Regions from separate parts of the Peribacillus sp. FW305-BF15 genome, predicted to be linked through region 3. Evidence: riboswitches for the same ligand, from Rfam matches in the RefSeq annotation. Region 3 holds a riboswitch; each other region holds the start of a gene.
What was found. Region 3 has a riboswitch for thiamine pyrophosphate ahead of tenA (thiaminase II). Riboswitches for the same ligand answer to the same signal wherever they lie in the genome.
Positions count from the first base shown of each region.

Region 1 (7,285 bases), on a different contig from region 3:
CTTTGCTTCATGCCTCCAGATAATTCATGGGGATATGCTTTATCGTATTCTTCTAAACCAGCTTTCATCAAAAGGTTTTTTGCCTTTTCTTTATCTCTGGTCCCAGCAAGTTCACTTCCAAGCAAAACATTTTCCAATACCGTTCTCCAAGGTAAAAGGGAAGGCTGCTGAGGCATATAGCTGATATGTCCCTTTAAGCCATTTATCTTTTTACCATCCAATGAAATGATGCCATGATCAGGCTTCAAAATCCCGCCGATCAAGTGGAACAATGTACTTTTACCGCTTCCCGATGGCCCAAGGATCGTAACGAATTCCCCATCATTCACTTGGAAATTCATATTCTCCAATATATTCTGCTTACCATCGAAAGAATAGGAGACGTCTTTAATTTCCAGCTTCACCCTTTTCGCCCTCCTTTCTCTTCCAAGAAACCAAGTATTTCTCCAGGAAAGTGATGATTCCAAAAAAAATCAGGCTCATTCCCATAATGATGAAAATGGCTACAAACACCCGATCTGTCCTGAACGCTGAAGAAGCGAGAGTCATATAAACACCAATCCCCGATTTTGCCCCAAGCCATTCCGAAATAACCGCACCCATTACACTATAGGTAGCCGAAATTTTCAGGCCGGAGAAAATGAACGGGATCGAGTGAGGAAGTTCCAGCTTCCAAAATAACTGGTTTTTCCCCGCTCCCATCATCTTGAAATAATGCTTAAGCTCGTATGGTGTCTGGCGAAAACCGTCCAATGATGCGACCGCAACCGGAAAAAAACATACAAGTGAAATCACGATTAACTTAGGCAGCATGCCAAAGCCAAACCAGATCACCAAAAGCGGCGCCAAAACAATGATAGGTATATTTTGTGATAGTATGAGCAGAGGATAAACCGCTTCCTTCACACCTGGAAATAGGTGCAGGATTGCCGCGATCAATAAGCCGATGCAGCTTCCAATAAAAAAACCTGACAACGCAAGCTCGGTTGTGGATATAAGGTGTCCGTAAAGATTGCGGGACGACTCAATTCCTTCAATGAAAATGGCCGATGGAGCGGGAAGCAGCCATTCTTCAACTTTCAATAAGACTGTCACTGACTCCCATACTATCAGCAACAATAATAAAAGAAAGAAGGGAGCCCCCTTCTTCCAAATTCCCCTTCCGATCATGCCCGATATTTCTCCGTTAACGTATCCATCGTAATCCCGCTAGGCTGATATAATATTTTCACTTGGGAAATGACATTCGGCGATCCTATTTCAATCATTCTTACATTCATTTTTTCTATCACGGCAAAAAGCTCGGAAAGCTCCCCCTCCATTGTCGTTTCAAGCGGGTGAACCTCATACTTGACACCTGATTCTTCAATGATCTTGATTGCTTCATCGACCATAGGGATGACATTTTCCCCTTTAGGAATAATTTGTATACTAATTAATGAATTGGCCATTGTATTTCCTCCTATTTTGGTAAAAATTCATTGGTAAATGCCTTTTCAGGATCGAAATCACCTTCAAGAAGCTTATTTTCAGTCATCCACTCACTGTAATTCTTCCAAATTTCAAGCTTTTGTTCACCCCATCGCGGAGCATCATCCTGATACTTGGCTGCAAGCCACTCCTGGCTTTTCTTCACTAGTTTTGGATCAAGATCCGGTGCAGACTCAATTAACATATCTGCTGCATCATCAGGATTCTTAATCGCAAACTGGTACCCTTTCGAAGCTGCATGGACGAATGCTTTAACAGTCTCGGGATCTTCTTTTATCATCTTTTCATTTGTAGTCAAAACAGGCGTATAGTAATCAAGCTTATCAGAGTATTCGGTTAAGTACACCATATTAAGCTTTTCATTTCGCAACTCAGCCTCAATGCCTGTCCAACCATAATAAATCCAGGCAAAATCTATATCCCTTTTAACCGAAGTGAAAAAATCCATGTCTCCTGTATTGACTATGTCCACTTTATTTACATCCGCATTTTCCTTTTTCATGAGTGAATCAATAATGGCCTTTTCAACCGGAGATCCCCAGCCACCATACGTTTTCCCTTCAAAATCCTTGGGAGTCGTAATGTCCTTAGCCTCAGGGGAAGCGAATCCCGAAGTATTATGCTGGATGACGGCAGCTACCGAAACAATCGGCACACCCTGTACGCGGGCCTGCGTTATGCCCTCTTGATAGCTCACGCCAAATTCAGATTTCCCTGAAGCGACAAGCTTATCAGCTCCAGCTTCACCTGGCATGATAATTTCCACATCAAGACCTTGTTCTTTAAAATAACCTTTTTCCTTGGCTACATACAATCCTGTATGGTTTGTATTCGGTGTCCAATCGAGCACGACCGATACCTTCTTTAATTTTTCATTTTTAGATGCTTCTTCTTTTTCATTAGTTCCGCCTGCTCCGCATCCAGCTAAAAGGAAGAACGAAGTTAACAGTGGTAAGAATTTATTCAAGTCATTATCCTCCTACACATCTTATAAGATTCATATGCCGGAACCATAAAAGGGCTCCAGGGCTATTCAAATACTGGATAAAAAAGCAAAAAACGCCCGAAGATGAATTCGGACGTTAACATACAAAACAGAAAATCAGTCATAATATGTTCCCTCCGCTGGCATCACCCAGATCAGGTTCAAAGAGTCAGCATCTAATGGATGCAATCTCAGCCAGCAGTACTGGCCCCCCTACATTTCTCGCACATATGAACTTTTCTCTCTCATTATATCAATTCATGGGGAAAAAGGAATACTAATTTGCTTCTTCTCTCTAATTGGAAAGGTATTCCTGGCACTTCAGGATATCTTGCAAATATCTTTTGGAACGAAAATCATTGAAAGGAAAATAATTCTGCCTCTTTCCATTCCAATATCTCTTGGCTGCAACGGCGGCGGACACGTTCCAAATAGTCATTTCTTTTCAAGCATTCATATAATGAGCATTACATGTAGACATTTTTGTTTACTTGTTTTATTAAACCCTTAATTTCATAAGCAAAAGGTGGATATGTCATGATAAAGATTAATCACAAATGGTTAGATGTCAGTCAAATCCAACCAGGTACAGCCTCTGCCAAATCGCTTGAAACTCTTCAATGCTTGGCGGAAGATTCTAACGTTTTTGAATACCGGAACTTTGGGGATTTTAATTTCGAGATACAGCTGAGGAACCGAGTCATAGAGGCAGCTATTGCGTTGGATAAAAGCGGTCCGGATTTTTCCACACTTGAGGAGTCTCAATCCAATCAACGTTATTGGCACCTTTCAAAGGATGGCACCTTTACCCTTCAGCCAGGGATTCTCCCTCATGCTGCGCTCGTTGACATTTTCATGAATGGAGGGCTTTATGCCTTCGAATGCGGTACAGCAATGGTCGTCACTTTTTTAAAGGCGATTTTGGATTTGATCGGCCCTAGGAATTTCGACCATCTTTTTTCAGACCTATTTTTATATGACTTTCGCCCTCCACAGAATATGGCTCTCATTATTCATCAAGGAAGGGATTATTTACCAGGTGATTGCGTTTACTTCAAAAACCCTGATCACGACTTGGCAACCCCTGAATGGCAAGGTGAAAATGCCATATTATTAGGGAATAACCTCTTTTATGGCCACGGGATCGGGATTACCACTGCACAGGGAATCATCGATGAATTAAATAGCAATAGAAAGCCATTCGCCACCATATCAGCATTTCTGACAACGCATATCATTTCCCTGGATAGTTCCTTCTATAGACAATTCCAACTAAATAACCCCCGTGCCAAGCCCGATAACAGTCCTGCCAGCCTTTCCAATTGTATTGTTTCTGAAATAGGTTCGAAGATATACCTTTCATGACCCTGGCATTTCGCCTATGCCATAAATCCGTTTTATTGAATATCGACATAAAAAAATGCTTGGGCAGAAAATTCCCCAAGCATTTTTTCTATTCAAGCACCAATATTCCCTTTGCCTTTGAACCTGCGGGCACTTGCCTGCCCCCATTTCGTTATGGATAGTGTATAAACAGCCAAGGCTGACCATATGAACAAAAAGGCTAAAAGATGTGCTTTGGTGAAACTTTCATGATAGACGAATACCCCGATCAATAAAGATAAGGTCGGAGCGATATACTGAAAAATGCCTAGCATCGATAACGGGATCTTCTCGGCCCCTTTTGCAAAATATAAAAGAGGCAATGCCGTGGCAATCCCGCCGCCCACCAACAGCAAGCTTGTGCTCCCGTCTGTAAAGAATTGCATTTCCGACCTGTTCATCAAGTAAATCAGGTAACCTAGGGCCAGAGGCGTTACCATCATCGTTTCGAGCGTCAGCCCGATTGCCGATTCGGCCTTGATCATTTTTTTTGCCAGACCGTATAATCCAAAGGTCATGGCCAAAACAAGAGAGATCCACGGGATCGTGCCGAAATGAATGCCAAGGATCAAGACTCCGATTCCTGCAAGCAGGAATGAAATGATTTGGGCCCCGCTCAATTTTTCTTTTAAGACTATCACTCCCAATAGTACACTGACGAGCGGATTGATATAATATCCAAGGCTCGTGTCGAGGATCCGTCCTGAGTTAACGGCCCATATGAACACTCCCCAATTGGCTGTAACAAGCAGTGACGCCGTTAGTAATGCCGTAAAGAGTTTCGGATTGCCCATTATGTTTTTGACATAATCTAGAAACGCCTGCCATTTTTTCATGAACATCAATAAAACCAGCATGAACACGAAAGACCATAATACCCTCTGAGCTAAAATTTCTATTGCACCGACTCCCTGAAGGAACTTCCAGTAAACCGGCACAACTCCCCACATCATGTAAGAAAGGGCTGCATAAATCGCCCCTTCTTTTTGTTGATCCACTTTCATAACAAGCCTTCTTTCCATTTACATTCCTTTATCTAATTCCATCTAACAATTTTGTATTTCCATTTCTTTTTTTGCAACTGTTAATTTTTATCATACATGATTTTGTCATCGATGACCGTCATGACCGCCTCAGCTTTCAGGAGATCATCCGGTGCAACAGCAAAGACATCCAGATTAAACACGGTAAAATCGGCATCGTACCCTTTATTGATCACACCGCGGCGTTTTTCCTCGCCGATTGCTGCAGCACTCCCTTTGGTATACAATGCGAAAGCCTCGAAAACGGAAAGCCTTTCAGACAAACCATATACGGTACGGTCCTCACTGTTGATTTTCATCCTTGTGACAGCGGCATGAATGCCCAAAATCGGATTTAATGGTTCAATGGGTGCATCCGACCCTCCCGCACAAATGATGCCCATGTTCAAATAGGTTCTCCAGGCATAGGAGGATTCCAATAGATTGGCTGATACCTTTTCTTCCACCCACGGAAAATCGGACGGAACGAACCCCGGTTGAATATCAAAGATTACCGGCAGCTTTGCCGCCCGCTCCAAAAGCTCCGGCCGTACAATCTGTGCATGGATGAGCCGGTCCCTCTGTCCCTTTTTCGGGGGGAGGGCTTCAATTGCATTCAATACGTATTCAAAAGCGAGATCGCCAATCGCATGGACAGCAATCGGCATTCCGGCAGCCCTTGCTTTTTTCACCCATTCCTGAAGCTCGTTTTCAGTGAATATCGCGACTCCATTCGTATTCTTTTGATCTACATAAGGTTCGCTCAACAGGGCTGTGCGTCCGCCTAAGGAGCCGTCGGTAAAGATCTTCATGCTGTCGAATTTGATATATCGAGTACCTTTCTGATAGCCGCCGCCTGCTGCCAGCATTTCTTCTAACGCTTCGTGATGGACGAGCAAGTTGGCGCGAAAGGCCATTTCCCGGTCCTCGATTACCGATTTAAACGCCTGATATGTCGGCATGAAGCCATTGTAGTAATGGAGGTCCTCGGTATGACCGCCAGTCAAACCTAGCTTATATGCGTCTTCTATGGCCTCTGTGAGCGCGTTTTCGATATACTCTTGATCAATGCCGGGAAGGCTGTCTAAAATAAGGTTCTGCGCCTGGCTTTCTTTAAATAATCCATTTAAACGTCCGTCAGGATAACGGCAGATCACCCCGCCTGAAGGTTCTTTTATATCTTCTTTAATATCCGCTTCCAAAAGGGCCCGGGAATTGACCACCAAGGCATGACGGCAGACCCTTTTCAATACGATGGGATGATCTGCCGATATCGCGTCAAGCTCATCCCGTAATATCAATTCAGGCCTCGGCCATTCATTTTCATTCCACCCTTCGGCAACGATCCACTTTCCGGCCGGGGTCTTTAAGCACTTTTCCTTCAAGGATTTCATGATCGACTCCCTGCTATCCATCAAAGAGAGGTCTAGACGAAGCAGTCTTTCACCATGTCCGACCAAATGAAGGTGACTATCCACTAATCCCGGCAGCATCGTTTGTCCTTTTAAGTCGATTTCCCTGGAAATATTGCCGGCATGTTCATTTTTCAAATGGTCCAGGCTGCCGGTATCAACAATTAACCCCTTATCAGTGAAGACTGCCTCCACTTGATCATTTTCTTTAACCATCGTATAAATTGACCCATTGAACCATAACGTTCCCATTCCGGCTTTACACTCCTTATTAAATGATTGTTACTGTGCAGATATGCAGTAAGTGTACCATCTCATAACACGAATTCCCATATTTATGCTTTTACCCAAGTCCCTGTCAATAAAAAAACGCCAGCCTTGAAGGCTGACGTTCATGCATTTCAATCAATTGTTAAGGAGTGCTTCTTCCCTTTTCCGTAAATCCACCCGTTTGATTTTACCTGATGTCGTTTTGGGAAGCTCTTCTAAAAATTCGATTTTCCTTGGATATTTATATGGAGCAGTCAATTCTTTCACGTGCGATTGAAGCGTCTTGATCAAGTCCTGGCTGTTCGGATCGATATCATCCATCAAGACGACATACGCCTTGACCACATTTCCCCTTATTTCATCAGGACTTGCTATTACGGCACACTCTTTAACATATGGGTGCTTAACGAGTGCATCTTCCACTTCAAACGGTCCGATCGTATATCCCGAACTGATGATGATATCATCAGAACGACCCTCAAACCAGAAATAACCATCCTCATCCTTTTTCGCTTGATCGCCGGTGATATAATAGTCCCCGCGGAATTGCTGCGATGTCCGCTCGGGATCTTTAAAATATTCTTTAAAAAGAGCAGGTGTATCGACATGTACGGCAATATCACCCACTACGCCAGGCGAACAAGGTTTACCGGAGTCATCGATGATTTCCACATGGTTGCCCGGAGTCGGTTTGCCCATGGAGCCCAATTTAATTTCCATGC
Region 1 covers NZ_JBYSYV010000013.1:1,594-8,878, reverse strand. The annotation lists gene AC3WLU_RS15155 (ABC transporter ATP-binding protein) at 1-398, opposite strand, end outside; gene AC3WLU_RS15150 (ABC transporter permease) at 388-1,170, opposite strand; gene AC3WLU_RS15145 (thiamine-binding protein) at 1,167-1,451, opposite strand; gene AC3WLU_RS15140 (ABC transporter substrate-binding protein) at 1,463-2,458, opposite strand; TPP riboswitch at 2,592-2,701, opposite strand; gene AC3WLU_RS15135 (TGL-type protein-glutamine gamma-glutamyltransferase) at 3,014-3,841, shown strand; gene rarD (EamA family transporter RarD) at 3,934-4,863, opposite strand; gene AC3WLU_RS15125 (amidohydrolase) at 4,944-6,545, opposite strand; gene mbcS (acyl-CoA synthetase MbcS) at 6,699-7,285, opposite strand, start outside.
Region 1: linked by a shared signal. The riboswitch ahead of AC3WLU_RS15140 (ABC transporter substrate-binding protein) and the one ahead of tenA (thiaminase II) in region 3 are both predicted to bind thiamine pyrophosphate.

Region 2 (7,285 bases), on a different contig from region 3:
AGTGTTCGCTTTAACCGTTGCCCCGACAATGATTCTTCCGCCAACTTTGGGCACAAGATAGCAGCCATGTGAGAAAATTGTCTTTTCAATCAATGGACGATCGGCCAGGACGGAAAAGCACTCTCCCTTTACTGGATAACTGTCGAGTATGATCCCTGATTTTTCCAGGAGGAAAGCACTCCAAGCGCCACCTGCCACGATGACATTTTCACTTGAAAATCTACCTATGTCCGTGACAACTCCCGTTACACATCCGTTTTCCGTAACCAAATCGGAGACATGAACAAATTCCTTTATATCCACACCAAGGGCAGCTGCAGATTCAGTAAAAGCGAGCGACAGTCTTGTGGCTGAAACTTGTCCATCATTCGGAATGAACATGGCTCCTTTTATCTCATCCGATAAAAGCGGTTCCGTTTTCCTTATTTCGGCAGTCGATAGCCATTCAGCCTCAAGTCCGGCATTTTGCTGGACTTTGATCATGTTCTTCAACTCGGCTACTTGATCACTCGATAGCGCCACCTTATACATGCCCTTATTCACTAATTCGATGTCTATTCCACTTATGTCTTTTAATTCTTCCGCCAGTGCAGGAAACATCGCCCTGCTTCGACTTGCCAATGTAAAAAGGGGATTATCAGCATCTAACTCGGATTGTGCTCCTAACATCCCGGCTGCAGCACTGGATGCTTTACTGGCAAGTCTGTCTTTTTCCAATAAGAGAACCTTCTTACCTCGCTTGGCTAATTGAAAGGCAATGGATCCACCTATTACTCCTCCCCCAACAATGATTGCATCATATATGGAATTCATATTATGTCTCCTTTCCCAAAGACTTCGCATATTCTTTAACGGCTTCAATCGGATTTTCAGCTTCAAGCACACCTGACATGACCGCAATTCCGTGTGCCCCCGCATCCAGCACGTCTTGGCAATTGAAAGGTGTTATTCCTCCTATCGCAATTATCGGAAGATCGACATTTCTTGTGATTGCATGAAGCTCCTCAACTCCCCTAGGAGGAAGGCCAATTTTTGAAGCCGTTTCAAAAACATGTCCATAAATCGCGTAATCGGCCCCTTTGCTGAATGCGGCTTTCGCTTCATCCATGGAATGGATCGAACAGCCAACATTCATCCCTGGAAAAGCTCCTTTTACGACTTCTGCATCTAAGCTATGAAAAGCCAATTGCACACCAAATGCTTTGTGTACCCAGGCTACATCCACCCGGTCATTAATGATGATCTTAGAAAGCGGAATCTTATTATCATGTAATAGCCTCACTGCTCGATAGAGTTCCGAAGCACTCCTATGCTTTTCCCTTAGATAAAAGAAATCAACATGTTCCTGAATGTTTGAAGCGATTTCCACAAACTTTTCAATTGGCTGTTTCCCAGTGGAAATTATATGCAATTCATGTGCATTCATACTAGAACCCCCAACTAGTAAAGTTACAATCTCATAAAAATCAAATAGATACTAACGGGAATTGAATCGATAGGTAAAAGCCGGCCAACAGCAGGATGATAAAATACAGAATGAAACCATGGTCCATTTTTGAAAAACCAAATTCATAATAGTATGTTCGATCCCGAGTGTCTGTAAATCGCTTTGCCTCCATCGCAACCGCGATTCGGTGAGCACGTCTGATGCTTCCGGATAACAACGGGATGGAATAGGCTTTCATTTTAAAATAGACCGACCTTATCCCTTTTCCTCTTTCGAAACCGCGTACCTTCATCGCGTTTCGTATCGTTTGGAACTCCTCCATCATAATGGGAATCAGCCTTAATGCCGCCATGAAACTATAGGCATATTTCGGTTTAAGCTTAACTTGCTGCATTAACGAATAAAACAAGTTCACTGGTCTCGTCGTTAAGGAAAAAGTTAAACCAAGGGCCGCAAAGAACAAAGCTCGAAAGCCTACCAGTAATCCCCTCATGAAACTTTCTTCCGAAATCGATATGAGGCCCCACTCAAACCAAAGCGTCTCACCTTGCCCGAATAATATCATTGCGGAAGAGGTGGATATAAAAATGAAACAAAAGGGAATCGACAAAAGCAGGATGCGTTTTATCGAATGCCCGGTAAAAAACAAAAATAATATCAATACGCCAATGGTGATGTTCATCATATAATTCAGGTCATGAATGAATAACGCCACGATGCATAATACAATCAGTACACCAAGTTTAAGGCTTGGATTAATTCCATGGAGCCATGTTTCTGCGTTTGAAACATTCATCTACATGACACTCCTTTTAACTTTGGTCTCGACAAAACCGGCTTGCGCGATGTTTTTATCACTTATTACGTTTCCGCCCTTAACCGTCCAGATCCTGGTTGCAAAGTTTTTTGAAATATGTTCGTCATGAGTTACCATGATCACGGTTATACCGCGCCTTCGATATTCCTCGAACCATTCCAATAATGCAAAGGTATTTTTCGAATCTTGACCAAATGTCGGCTCATCCAGGAGAATGATTTTTTTGTCGATTACGATTGATGCTGCTACGCTTAAGCGACGCTTTTGACCCATTGATAATTGAAACGGATGTTTATCCCGATGTGCCTCAAGGCGGAACACTTTAAGCAATGAGCGGACTCTCTCATCTATTTCTTGTTGCGGCCTTTTATCAATACGCAATGAATAAGCAATCTCTTCATATACAGTATTTGCAACGAACTGAAACTCAGGATTTTGAAAGACAAACGTCATATGATCCGTTGGATTTTTCACCATTTTAATGGCGTTCCCCAATAATTCATACGTACCTTTCGTTTTTATGAACTGCATCAATGCATGCAAAAGTGTACTCTTGCCCGCACCATTTTCTCCCCTGATCACAATCCATTCTCCTGAATGGACCTTCAGCCCTTCAACGTGTATTTTTTCCTCTTTATTCCGAAAACCGCTAAATCCTTGCACATCCAGAAGAGGTAAACCATCTGTAAATTGGTGTTCCCTAGTGGGTGCATACTTCTGTATATATTCATCCCAAACACCAGGGAACCAAATTCCATGTTCTCTCATTTCATTTTTATATAGGGAAATAATGGTGTCTCTTGGACCATCAGCTATGATTTGACCGTCATCGTTTAAAAGCACGATTCGTTCGATGAATTCTAAAACATGGTCAATTTTATGTTCGACGATAATAACCGTTTTGTCTTTTCCGACTTCCTTCAACAAGTCCCAGATTTCTTTCGTTCCTTCCGGATCAAGCATGGCTGTCGGTTCATCTAAAAATAGCACTTCTGGTTCAAGGGCCAATACTGAAGCGATTGCCAGACGCTGTTTCATCCCGCCTGATAATGTTTCTATACTTGTATGCCCTAGGTTCAATCCTACATTACGGATTTGATTTTCAATTTTCTCTTTCATTTCTTCTTTAGGGACGGAAAGATTCTCAAGGACAAAGGCAATTTCCTCATCGGCAAATGGCATGCAAAACTGGCTATCAGGATCTTGAAAAACATATCCCCATGAAGAAGGGCATTTCAATTCCTCCGCTTTCATCGGGACTTCGATGGAATTCGGAATCAATCCGCTTAACACTTGCAACAGAGTGGACTTACCACATCCTGATGGTCCCAACAATAGCACTTTTTCTCCTTGATCAAACGATAGTGATAGGTCCTTGAATATCAAAGATTCATCACCGGGAAATTTCATTCTTAACTTTTCAACAGAAACGATTGGTTCCATGGCCCTCAACCTCTACTTTTGATCCAGTTCTGCATAATCTTTATTGGAAACCGGACGCACAAGATTTGTTACTCCTGTTGCTTCCAGGACTTTAACTAGATAATAAGCTGTCACACCTGCAAAGAATATGGAACCCACAAACCTCGCTATCATGAATAACGATAGATTCCAAGTTGAAAGCGCACCTATTTCCCCGTATGCAAAATCCATGATAACTGATGCCAGGCAGGAAGCTATCGCAGCTAAAACGGCCACCTGCATATTGAATTTTTTATATTTGAAAGTCATGAACACCAGTTCCGCGAACAAACCTTGGACCACCCCATATAACAGTACAGTCAGCCCCCATGGTGAACCAAGGAAGAACTCCCCGGAAGCTGCAGCTATCTCCGCCAAAAGTGCCACACCCGGTTTCCGTAAAATTAAGAAGGCGACGGGGCCAGCTATAAACCACATTCCATAAATAAGTTGATCCAGATGTAATCCTAATGGTTTAACGGAATAATAAATCGAACCCCAAAGGATATAAACGATTCCAAATGCTACCGCAATCACGATCGTGACTAATATATCCGTTAATTTCAATCCTTTTTTCATTGTTTCATTCTCCTTTTATACTTCTAATGTTTCCTTATGAACGGGCCATGTCTCTAAACGATAAGCCATTTCCCAAAATGAGTATTCATATTGGCTGCTGAGAATAAAATGTTCTTTCATTCTCGCCTTATCTTCTTCAGTTACTTTTTCAGCAATCTCATCCAGCCTCGCAATTTGTTCTTCCACCAAAGTGCGGAACCACTCTCCTCCGTAAGCCGCTATCCATTCTTGATAAATCGGCTCTTCGGGCATGCACCCTTGCAGCTTTTCACCTATCTCATAATACAGCCAGTAACACGGCAAGATAGCTGCAATAACATCTCCTAAATGTCCCGAATAAGCCGCACGATACATATGGGAAGTATAAGCATAGGCAGTCGGGGCAGGCTTGAAATCTTCCCGTTCTTCTTTTGTGATGCCTAATCTCTCGGAAAAATTCTCATGAAGCTTCAACTCCGCTTCATATGTTCCTTGTGCATGGCCGGCAAGCCTGCTTGTTGTATGTAAATCTGTAGCTTTGACTGCCCCTAAGGCTTGAACTCTAGCAAAATGAGATAAATAATAGGCATCTTGCATGACATAAAAACGGAAACACTCCAATGGCAATGTGCCATCTCCTATTCCTGCTACAAACGGATGATTAAAACTAGCTTCCCAAATGTGATTAACTTCCTTACGGATTTCCTCTGAAAACTTCATGTCCATTACCTCCAAATTGTATTTTTTCATTGAACGTTACAGAAAAAAAACACTTATCACCCCTTTTTTTGCAAACAAAAAACCACTTTCTTAAACGTAAAGAAAGTGGTTGTACTTGAAATAATACAGAAATGTATAGTTCCAGACCCCACTTCCCTACGCTGGTATAAACCAGATCAGGTTCTAAGGGTCTTAAAGTCATACTTCAATCTCAGCTTTTGTGGGTAAAAAATCAACTTTTACCTATAAAGCACCCCTAGTGGTACAAATTGTATATTAAATTCATTTGCCTTTATATTAACACGATAAATCCAATTGTCAAACGTATTAGAAAAGTTTTCTTGATTTAGGGTTACTAAACTTTCAATCTTCCATACCCTCATTTCCCGTAGCCTTCAAAGAATTTGATCAAAGGGAGCTCAGTTAGTAGTTTTACTGGTGAGTTTTACCGGTTTACTCGTGAATTCTACTGTTTTACTCGTGAATTTTGCCGGTTTACTCGTGAATTCTGCTGTTTTACTCGTGAATTGGCCACTTGACTCGTGAATTCAGCAGTTCACTCGTGAGTTTTGCAATTTTACTCTTGAATTTGATGAATTCACAGTAATCCCCTTTTGAACTTTCCATCAAACCAGCTCACTATTGTGACGCCGGTTAGGGATTTCCCAAAGCAACTTCTCAACTCGCGCCCATCCACCTCCTACTCTTTTATTATGAATTCATTATAGTAAACTTAATATTTTTAAAAACCATATAATTTCATAATGTGAAATTATAGGAAAAGTTTATTTTTAATTGTGAACTATCAAAAGATCGCCCCGAAGAAATGACTTTCATTACCGCATTATCAAAAATCAGTGTTAAACTATCCATGTTCAAGCTTAATTAATAACGGCCTTTTTTTGTTCTTGACTTGAATAGATGAAAGTGGTGAGGAAAGTTTCAATTTTGCGTACATTTAGAAAGTTATACCAATTTTTTGTGGATATACCTTTAAAAAAAGGAGTGGTTTTGAATTACCGCTACGAGGTAAAAGCTGTAATCGGAACAGGAAGCTACGGTATTGTTTATCGTTGCAATGATTTGAAAATGAATAAAAATATAGTGATCAAACAGCTCCGGAAAAGTAAACGCCGCAGCAAAAAAGAGCTGAAACAGTTTGAAAATGAAATTTCCATATTACGAATGTTAAACCACAGAAATATCCCTAAATTTCACGAGAAATTTTCGCAAGATGGAAATGTTTATTTTGTGATGGATTTCATAGAAGGGAATAATTTAGAAGACCATATTTTCTCGAATCAATTAACGTTCAATGAGAAAGAGTCTCTATATTTTCTGGATAAGCTGGTCGATTTAGTATGTTATCTACATGAGCATGACATTTTCCATCAAGATTTACGTATACCGAATATTCTACTTAAGAACCATCAGCCCATTTTGATAGACTTTGGTTTGTCCAAGATGATCAATTCGGACAACCTCGCTAAAGAATCCATTTTGCAGCTGAAAAGGCAGGATTTTTACGACTTGGGGGAAATACTTCTATATGTACTTTATACGACGTACGCTTCCAAAAGTAAAAAAGCACTTCCTTGGACAGAAGAGCTTTCGTTAGAAAAAGAAACCGTACATTTACTGAAAAGGTTATTAAGCATCCAAGAACCTTACTCAGATATTAAAGAAATCTCAATGGACCTGAAGGCTGTATTGAAGTCAAAGAATTGGAATTAGCTGCTGCTGCCCCGCCCTTTTCTCTTGTAGCGGTCACTTCCACTCATGGGATACCTTTTGTACCCCCGGCTGCTGCTGCTGCTGCCTCGGCGATAATGCCCATGTCTTCGCTCACTGCTGCCTTGGGAAAGCTGTTTGATTTTTTTCATTATTTTCTTCAGCATTTCTTTCACCTCTTTTATTTTGGTTTTAAAGCCTGTTATTCATTTAGCCTAACATAGTCACAGTATAAACCTTATTAATAAGTACTATAATTTTTTTTCATTTGTGTTACAGTCCATTACTGCTTCATGGATTCGGCTTTTTTCATTGTTGGTCATGGGAACGCCCTGATCCCTTCAATTTATTAAACTCCAAATGGCTCTTACAATATACGAATAGATGACAAAGTCGACTTTTTATCTTTTCCATTTCTGAGTCACATTCGGTATATATTATCTGTTTCCGAATCAGTCAGTAAAAAAAACCTGGCGCATATTTCATCGCCAGGTTTCAGACTGTAGACAAACTCGATGAAAATCGAGTTTGTCTATTTTTATGGCTTGTAC
Region 2 covers NZ_JBYSYV010000017.1:10,358-17,642, forward strand. The annotation lists gene thiO (glycine oxidase ThiO) at 1-813, opposite strand, end outside; gene tenI (thiazole tautomerase TenI) at 815-1,426, opposite strand; gene AC3WLU_RS17950 (energy-coupling factor transporter transmembrane component T family protein) at 1,467-2,243, opposite strand; gene AC3WLU_RS17955 (ABC transporter ATP-binding protein) at 2,244-3,707, opposite strand; gene AC3WLU_RS17960 (ECF transporter S component) at 3,720-4,304, opposite strand; gene tenA (thiaminase II) at 4,320-5,003, opposite strand; TPP riboswitch at 5,140-5,271, opposite strand; gene AC3WLU_RS17970 (protein kinase domain-containing protein) at 6,009-6,737, shown strand.
Region 2: linked by a shared signal. The riboswitch ahead of tenA (thiaminase II) and the one ahead of tenA (thiaminase II) in region 3 are both predicted to bind thiamine pyrophosphate.

Region 3 (7,285 bases):
AACGGAACCGACTCCGATATAATCCGCTCCATTTCGTTCGGCTTCGAGTGCTTCTTCAAGAGTGGAGACAGATACACCGACAATCATATCTTCAGGAACCATTTTTTTGACGATAGGCAGTGGAAGGTCATCTTGCCCAATATGAATTCCGTCCGCTCCAACCGCAAGTGCTATATCCACCCGGTCATTGATGATAAGGGGAATGGAAAGCTCATTCAATAACTGTTTTAATGCAGATGCTTTTTCATAAAAGGAGAGGGAGGAATTGTTTTTCTCTCTAAGTTGTACGATCGAGACTCCTCCTGAAACCGATTGTGCAATGATTTTGGTCAATTCTTCTATTGCTATGGACTCTTCCGTAACTAAATACAGGCTTAAATCAATTTGGGACTTCTTCACTTATTTTCACCTCATGCATCCAGATTTCCTTATCCATTCTTGATATGGCATCGATTAATCGCACACGGAAAGTACCTGTTCCTTCATCCTTTTGAAGGGTTGCGGCTGCTAGTTCCCCTGAAATGCTCATTGTTGAGATACCGGCAATTGCTGCAGAATAGAAATCATCGGTGACTCCGGAAAAAGTTCCGATAAGAGCAGTGGACATGCAACCGGTACCTGTAACATTAGTTAAAAGGAGGTTCCCGTTATCGATGATGGACGTATGTTTTCCATCGCTGACCGCATCCTTAGCTCCGCTGACCACGATGATGCTATTCAATTCATTTGCCGCTCGTGAAGCCAGCTCTGCATTGCTAATCGCAAGTTCCCCCGAATCCACCCCGCGAGTAACGGTATCCCCACCCATCAATGACAGGATTTCACTCGCATTTCCGCGAATGATTTGGAAAGTAACCTTACTTAGGAGCTCTTTGACTTGCTCTGTACGATAGGAGGTGGCACCAACGCCCACCGGGTCCAAAATGACCGGGATGTCCAGGACATTTGCCGTTTTACCGGCAATCTCCATTGCTTCCAAGGCCTTATCATCGATCGTACCGAAATTCAGGACCAATGCATCTGCTAATTTGACCATATCCGCCACTTCTCTTGGGCTCGATGTCATTACTGGTGAACCTCCGATGGCAAGGGTGGCATTTGCACAGTCATTGACCGTAACAAAGTTGGTGATTTGGTGAACGAGTGGTTTCCTTTCTCTTACCTTCATAAATAAATCGGCTGAAGAAACCTTCATAATAAGTCACTCCTTTCTTTTTTTGAATATGAATGAAAATGATGGACAGGTCCATGACCTTTACCGATTGAAAAGCTATTGAGTATCGCTTCGGAAATATAGGTCTTGGCTTGTTCGATCGACACTTGCAATGGCAGTCCATTTGCCAGGTTAGATGTAATGGCGGATGATAGGGTACAGCCCGTACCATGAGTGTTTTTTGTATGAATGCGCTCTCCCTTGATCCAGTGGAAGTCAGTCCCATCATAAAAAAGATCATTTGGATTTCCTGCTGCATGGCCGCCTTTAAGTAAAACGGCTTTGGAACCCATTTCTTGTATCGAAATGCATGCCCTGTAGAAATCTTGTTTCGTCCGAATCGGGAAGCCAGTAAGTACTTCCGCTTCTGGTACATTGGGTGTTACAAGATTTGCAAGCGGAAGCAATTCCATTTTTAAGGCAGAGACGGCCTTTTCGTCGAGCAAATGGTGGCCGCTTTTGGAAATCATGACAGGGTCAAGGATAATGATGGCAGGCATGAAGGTTTTAAGGGACGCAGCGACCGTTTCCACGGTTTCTTTTGATCCAAGCATGCCTATTTTTACTGCATCGACAGGAATATCTTCAAAGATAGCTGCAATTTGATCCGATATGATAGCAGTTTCAATGGGCTGTACAGAACGGACTTCCATTGTGTTTTGGGCGGTTACGGCTGTGATGGCAGACATTCCAAATACACCATGTGCAGAAAATGTTTTTAAATCCGCTTGTATTCCAGCACCGCCCCCTGAATCAGAGCCTGCGATCGTTAATGCTGTTTTCATAAAAAAACCCCTTCATATAAGTATTTTTTAGCAATATTTTAAGTAATATGAAAGCTAAAATCGCACCTGCGAATGAACTGAACATAAAAGCCGGTAAAAAACCAAAAAGAGCAGCTTTTTCTCCCAATAGGAGGGTTGCAAGCGGATAACAGGCCAGGGAACCGAGAAAGCCGGTCCCGATCACTTCCCCTAAACAGGCGAATTTTAAGCTTTGTGTTTTTCGGTAAAGGATGGCGGCCAAAAGTGCACCAATCATGCTGCCGGGAAAGGCGAAAATTGAACCGGTACCAATCATGTTTCTAATGATGGAAACTAAAAAAGCTTGTGTCACCGCATATGCAGGCCCCAATAGAACCGCCGTCAGGACATTTGCCAGATGTTGAATAGGAAAGATTTTTGCAAATCCTGCAGGGATGAAAATAAATGAACTGGTAAGCGTCGTTAAAGCCGTGATCATGGCAGTCAATGTCAGTTTCTTGATAGGGTTCATCCTCATGTCAACCACCTACAGAGGCCAATCCTGCTCATTTTGAACCATGTCCCAGAATAAATATTCATATCGGGAAGTAACCAAAAAGTGCTTTTCTAATCTAAGAAGTTCCTTTTCAGGCATGCCTTCCGTCAATTCTTCCAACAAAGCGATCAGCCACTTGTGTGCTTCCCCGAATTCAGGAGATGAATAGGACCTTATCCAATCTGCGTAGCGATTGTTTTCCAGTGCTGCTCCATTTTGTTCTTTTAATAGCAAACCGATTTCGTAATAATCCCAAGCGCAGGGCAGGAGACAGGCGATCAAGTCTGCCAAAGTCCCATGCTGAGCTGCATTTAGCATGTAACCTGTATAGGCTAGAGTGGTTGGAGTAGGTTCTGTATTTTCCAATTCCTTGGAGCTGATCCCGAATTCGGAAGCATAATGCCGATGAATATCCATTTCCACTTGAAGGGTTTCATTTAAAATGCTCGCAAATTTTGCCATGGTTCCGATGTTATGGGCTTTGATGACACCTAAAGCAAAGAGCTTGGAATAATCCATGAGATAGACATAGTCCTGCTTCAGGTAATAGGCAAATTTCTTTTCAGGAAGTGTGCCGTTTCCAATTGCCTGGACAAAGGGATGTGAATGATTCCTTTTCCAAATCTCTTTTGCCCGTGCATGCAGTCTATCACTGAATGTTTCTAATTTTGTATTCTCCATTGTTCATCCTCCTATAGAATGGCTCCCTTTGCCTTTGTTAAATAAAAAACCCCGTTCCTGAATACGGAACGGGGTAGATGGATATAGTCTGTGAAATGGACGATATCATCCACTTCCCTCCGCCGGTATGAGCCGGTTCAGGTTCAAAGGGTCCGGAACTAATTCCATCTCAGTCTTAAAAAAGACTCCCCTAGTGGTGTGAATTGTATGTAATTACTGACATCATATCAGAAAGACAAGAAAATGCAACCCGTATTTGAAAGAGGAATCACTTTATGTCCAGGAAAAAAGGGAGAACCAGGTAATTGACTTTTGAAGATTATTAGGATAGAATCATTTCTACATCATTATATATTGAATTCTTATCCAGAGAGGTGGAGGGACTTGGCCCTATGAAACCTCGGCAGCGGACCCGTTTAGGGAACTGTGCTAAATCCAACAAGCATATGCTTGGAAGATAAGAAGAGCCGAACGGACACTGTCAGCCTCTTCTTAAATTAGAAGGGGCTTTTATTTTTGGGAAATAACGTTTAGTGACATACTAGAAAAGGTATATATAATTTGGTGAAATCAAACAAGTTGATAAAGTTTAGCTAACTAGAAGCAGGCACTAGGACGGAAAGGAGCCATTTACATGGCAGAATTATTTAAGAGGATTGAACAGAGGAAGGCAAAACTCATTGAAGAGCTATTGGCCAATGGAGTATACAAAACCTCTGATGAAAGGCACCTTTATGATGCCCCATTAAAAGTACTTGAAGATGAATATAAGATTGTTATAAATAGACCTAATAACGAGTCACCTTCTGAATGGATGACATAGTAATCGGAATACAATATTTGGATTTTTGGATAAGGGATATGATGTAAGCATTCGCAGTCTACACTAGTGGATGCTTTTTTGCGTTTATAAGAAAACGACACAAATTATACATAATTAAATAATAAAATAGGTGTTTTGTCACATTTGACCTATAAAATAACACATTTAATTTCTGGAAAATAGTTGATTTTAACTAGTGATTTCATTATGATGAAAGTGTAAAAATATTGAATAAATGGGAGGTGGCTATGATGCCTTGCCGTAAGGTAACTATAGAAAAAGTAGAAGAGAAGAGACAGGAAATGATAAAGTTGGGAGCGATTTACGGCTTAACAAGTCTGCAGACTGTACAAGCTAGCCAAGAATTGGATACGCTATTGAATGCGTTAGCAAGTAAAAGAGATTCTGAATATTTTTCCCTTCAAGAAGCATATAGGTATTTTTAAAACCTGTATTAATCTGAAAAAGCTACTGCTCAAGGCAATAGCTCTGAAGAATTATATTTAAATATCGACACGTTTACCTAGAATGATCAAATCCCGCTCAATGCCATCCATCTCGGCAACTTGAGGTAAATGTGCCCATTCTTCAAACCCGAATTTAGAAAAAAGCTTAAGGCTTGGTGTATTATGGGCGAAAATGAAACCCAATAAAGTCTTAACACCTAATTTTGGACTCAATTCAATTGCCTTTCGAATCGAAATTTGTCCAATTCCTTTTCCCCGGAAATAATCATCAATGTAAATGCTGATTTCGGCAGTGGAATTATATGCCGGTCGGCCATAAAAGGATTGAAAGCTCATCCATCCAGCGGTTTTCCCTTCTATAGTAATGATATATAGCGGTCTACTTTCTGAATGATGTTCCTCAAACCATTTAACCCTCGATTGGACGGATACAGGTTCCGTATCTGCCGTGACCATCCTTGAAGCAATTGTCGAATTATATATTTCAACAATTCTGGGTAGATCAGATAGTTCTGCCTCTCTAAACTCTATGTGTTCTTCCATGATTTAAACTCCTAACTATCATTTATTCAATCTCCAGAATGAAGGGTAATCCCGTTTTTGGTTTTAGGGACGTTGAATGAAACCCAATCCATTGAAAGTTTTATATTATCATACACTCTTTATTCTTTATCTGACAATTCTTTTTTATGTTAGTACTGCAGATTTTTTGGGTATGAAAAAGATTAAATACTTCTAGTAAAAAGACAAGAGGAGAACCAAATGAAAAAATTGGCAGGTATATTGATTATCGTACTGGTTATATGTTTTGCTGCATATGAATTTCAGGCCTCGGAGTCGGAAGATGTGCAAAGGGTCATGGCTTTTGGAGATTCATTAACCTATGGAAAAGGGGATAAGGACGGGGAAGGATATATAGATGGCCTTGAAGATGAATTGAATAATCCCCAATCGGAGCAAAAAGTGAGTTTTTGGAATTACGGTATTAAAGGCCAGGAAACGGATGGGGTGATGAAACAGCTAGATGATTACCGAATTAAAACGAAACTTGATGAAGCCGATACTTTCATTGTTTTTATTGGAACGAATGACTTGATCAATAGTAATGGCGGGAACTTGGAGAAAATAAGTGACCGAAAAATCAATGAGGGTAAACGGGAATATATCAACCATCTGAAAAAGATTACATCAACACTGATAGAGGCAAACGATAAAGCGGATATTCTGGTAATAGGACTTTATAACCCAATTAAAGACAATCAAAAACTTGAAAAGCACATTCGCGATTATAACGAGTCAATAAAGGGATTAGCGGATAAAGATGAAAGGATGTTATTCATTCCTACAAATGATCTTTTTGAAGATGAAAAGAAAACAAAGTATTTCAGTGATAAGTTACATCCGAATGAAAAAGGGTATCAGCTCATTGCGAATCGGGTTTTGGAAAGTTATGATTTCAAATGAAACCAAACATGCACTGAAAGGCTTTCTGTGCATGTTTGCCTGCTAAGTTGCTAGGTATTTGAAATCGCTTAGTTGAGGGAACTGTAAGTCATGGAGCTGCTTGTATCGGCCGTTGTTTAGCATTAACTGGTCATGTGTTCCTTTTTCAAGAACCTGCCCTTTTTCCAGAACGATGATTTGATCGGCATCATGAATGGTCGATAAACGATGTGCAATGACTATTGAAGTCCGTTTTTTCATTAAACGTGACAAGGCTTGCTGGATCAAATGTTCAGATTCTGTATCCAAGGCCGCCGTTGCTTCATCAAGAATGATGATTTGCGGATTTTTCAAAAGTGCCCTGGCAATGGCAATGCGCTGTTTTTGTCCGCCTGAAAGCTTGACTCCACGCTCTCCAATCTGAGAATCATAACCATCAGGAAAGGCACAGATAAAGTCATGAGCATTTGCCGCTTTGGCGGATTCGATGATTTCATAATCTGTAGCATTAAGTTTGCCATACACGATGTTATCACGGATGGAACCATTGAATAGAATGATATCCTGAGAAACAATTCCCATTTGTCCCCGTAATGACTTCAGTGACACATCTTTGATATTATGTCCATCCATTTTAATCGTTCCATTTTGCGGATCATAAAATCGGATCAGTAGGTTCGTGATGGTCGATTTTCCTGCGCCGGAGGAGCCGACCAAAGCGGTTACTTGACCAGCTTTCATGGTCAGGTTTAGATTGCCGAGAACAGGAACAGTCTCATCATAAGCAAAATCAACACTTTTAAACTCAATTTTCTTTTTTATGGCATGGAGTTCAATGGCATTTCCCTTGTCACTTATTTCAGGTTTGGTTTCCAATATTTCAGTTATCCGCTCAAAGGCGGCGGCTGATTGCTGGACAATGCTGATTACCCGGCTAAAGTTGCGAACGGGACTCTGCAGTAACCTCAAATAGGCGAGAAAGGCCACGATTAATCCTATTGTGAATTCACCTTCCATCACTTGCCAAGCACCGAACACAATGACTGCTACAAGACCGATATTGTTCAATAAATCAATAATCGGCCCGAACATGGAACGCAGCCGAACGGACTTAAGGTTTGCAGTCATATTTTCCTGATTACGCTCCGCAAACCGCCTTGATTCGAATTCTTCATTTGTAAAAGATTGAATGAGCCGCATTCCTGAAATCGAATCCTGTAACTGGTTGCTGACATCTCCTGCGGAACTTTGTACAGACCTAAATGACATCCTGATGCGTTTCCCGAATACCCTTGTGATATAGAACATGAAAGGGAATGTAATAAGAAGGACAATGGTAAGCTTCCAGTTAATGAAAAG
Region 3 covers NZ_JBYSYV010000010.1:11,047-18,331, reverse strand. The annotation lists gene thiE (thiamine phosphate synthase) at 1-399, opposite strand, end outside; gene thiM (hydroxyethylthiazole kinase) at 380-1,195, opposite strand; gene thiD (bifunctional hydroxymethylpyrimidine kinase/phosphomethylpyrimidine kinase) at 1,192-1,998, opposite strand; gene thiW (energy coupling factor transporter S component ThiW) at 1,967-2,488, opposite strand; gene tenA (thiaminase II) at 2,504-3,193, opposite strand; TPP riboswitch at 3,291-3,395, opposite strand; SAM riboswitch class I at 3,553-3,657, shown strand; gene AC3WLU_RS12215 (Fur-regulated basic protein FbpA) at 3,828-4,016, shown strand; gene AC3WLU_RS12210 (Spo0E family sporulation regulatory protein-aspartic acid phosphatase) at 4,265-4,462, shown strand; gene AC3WLU_RS12205 (GNAT family N-acetyltransferase) at 4,520-5,026, opposite strand; gene AC3WLU_RS12200 (DUF459 domain-containing protein) at 5,246-5,947, shown strand; gene AC3WLU_RS12195 (ABC transporter ATP-binding protein) at 5,990-7,285, opposite strand, start outside.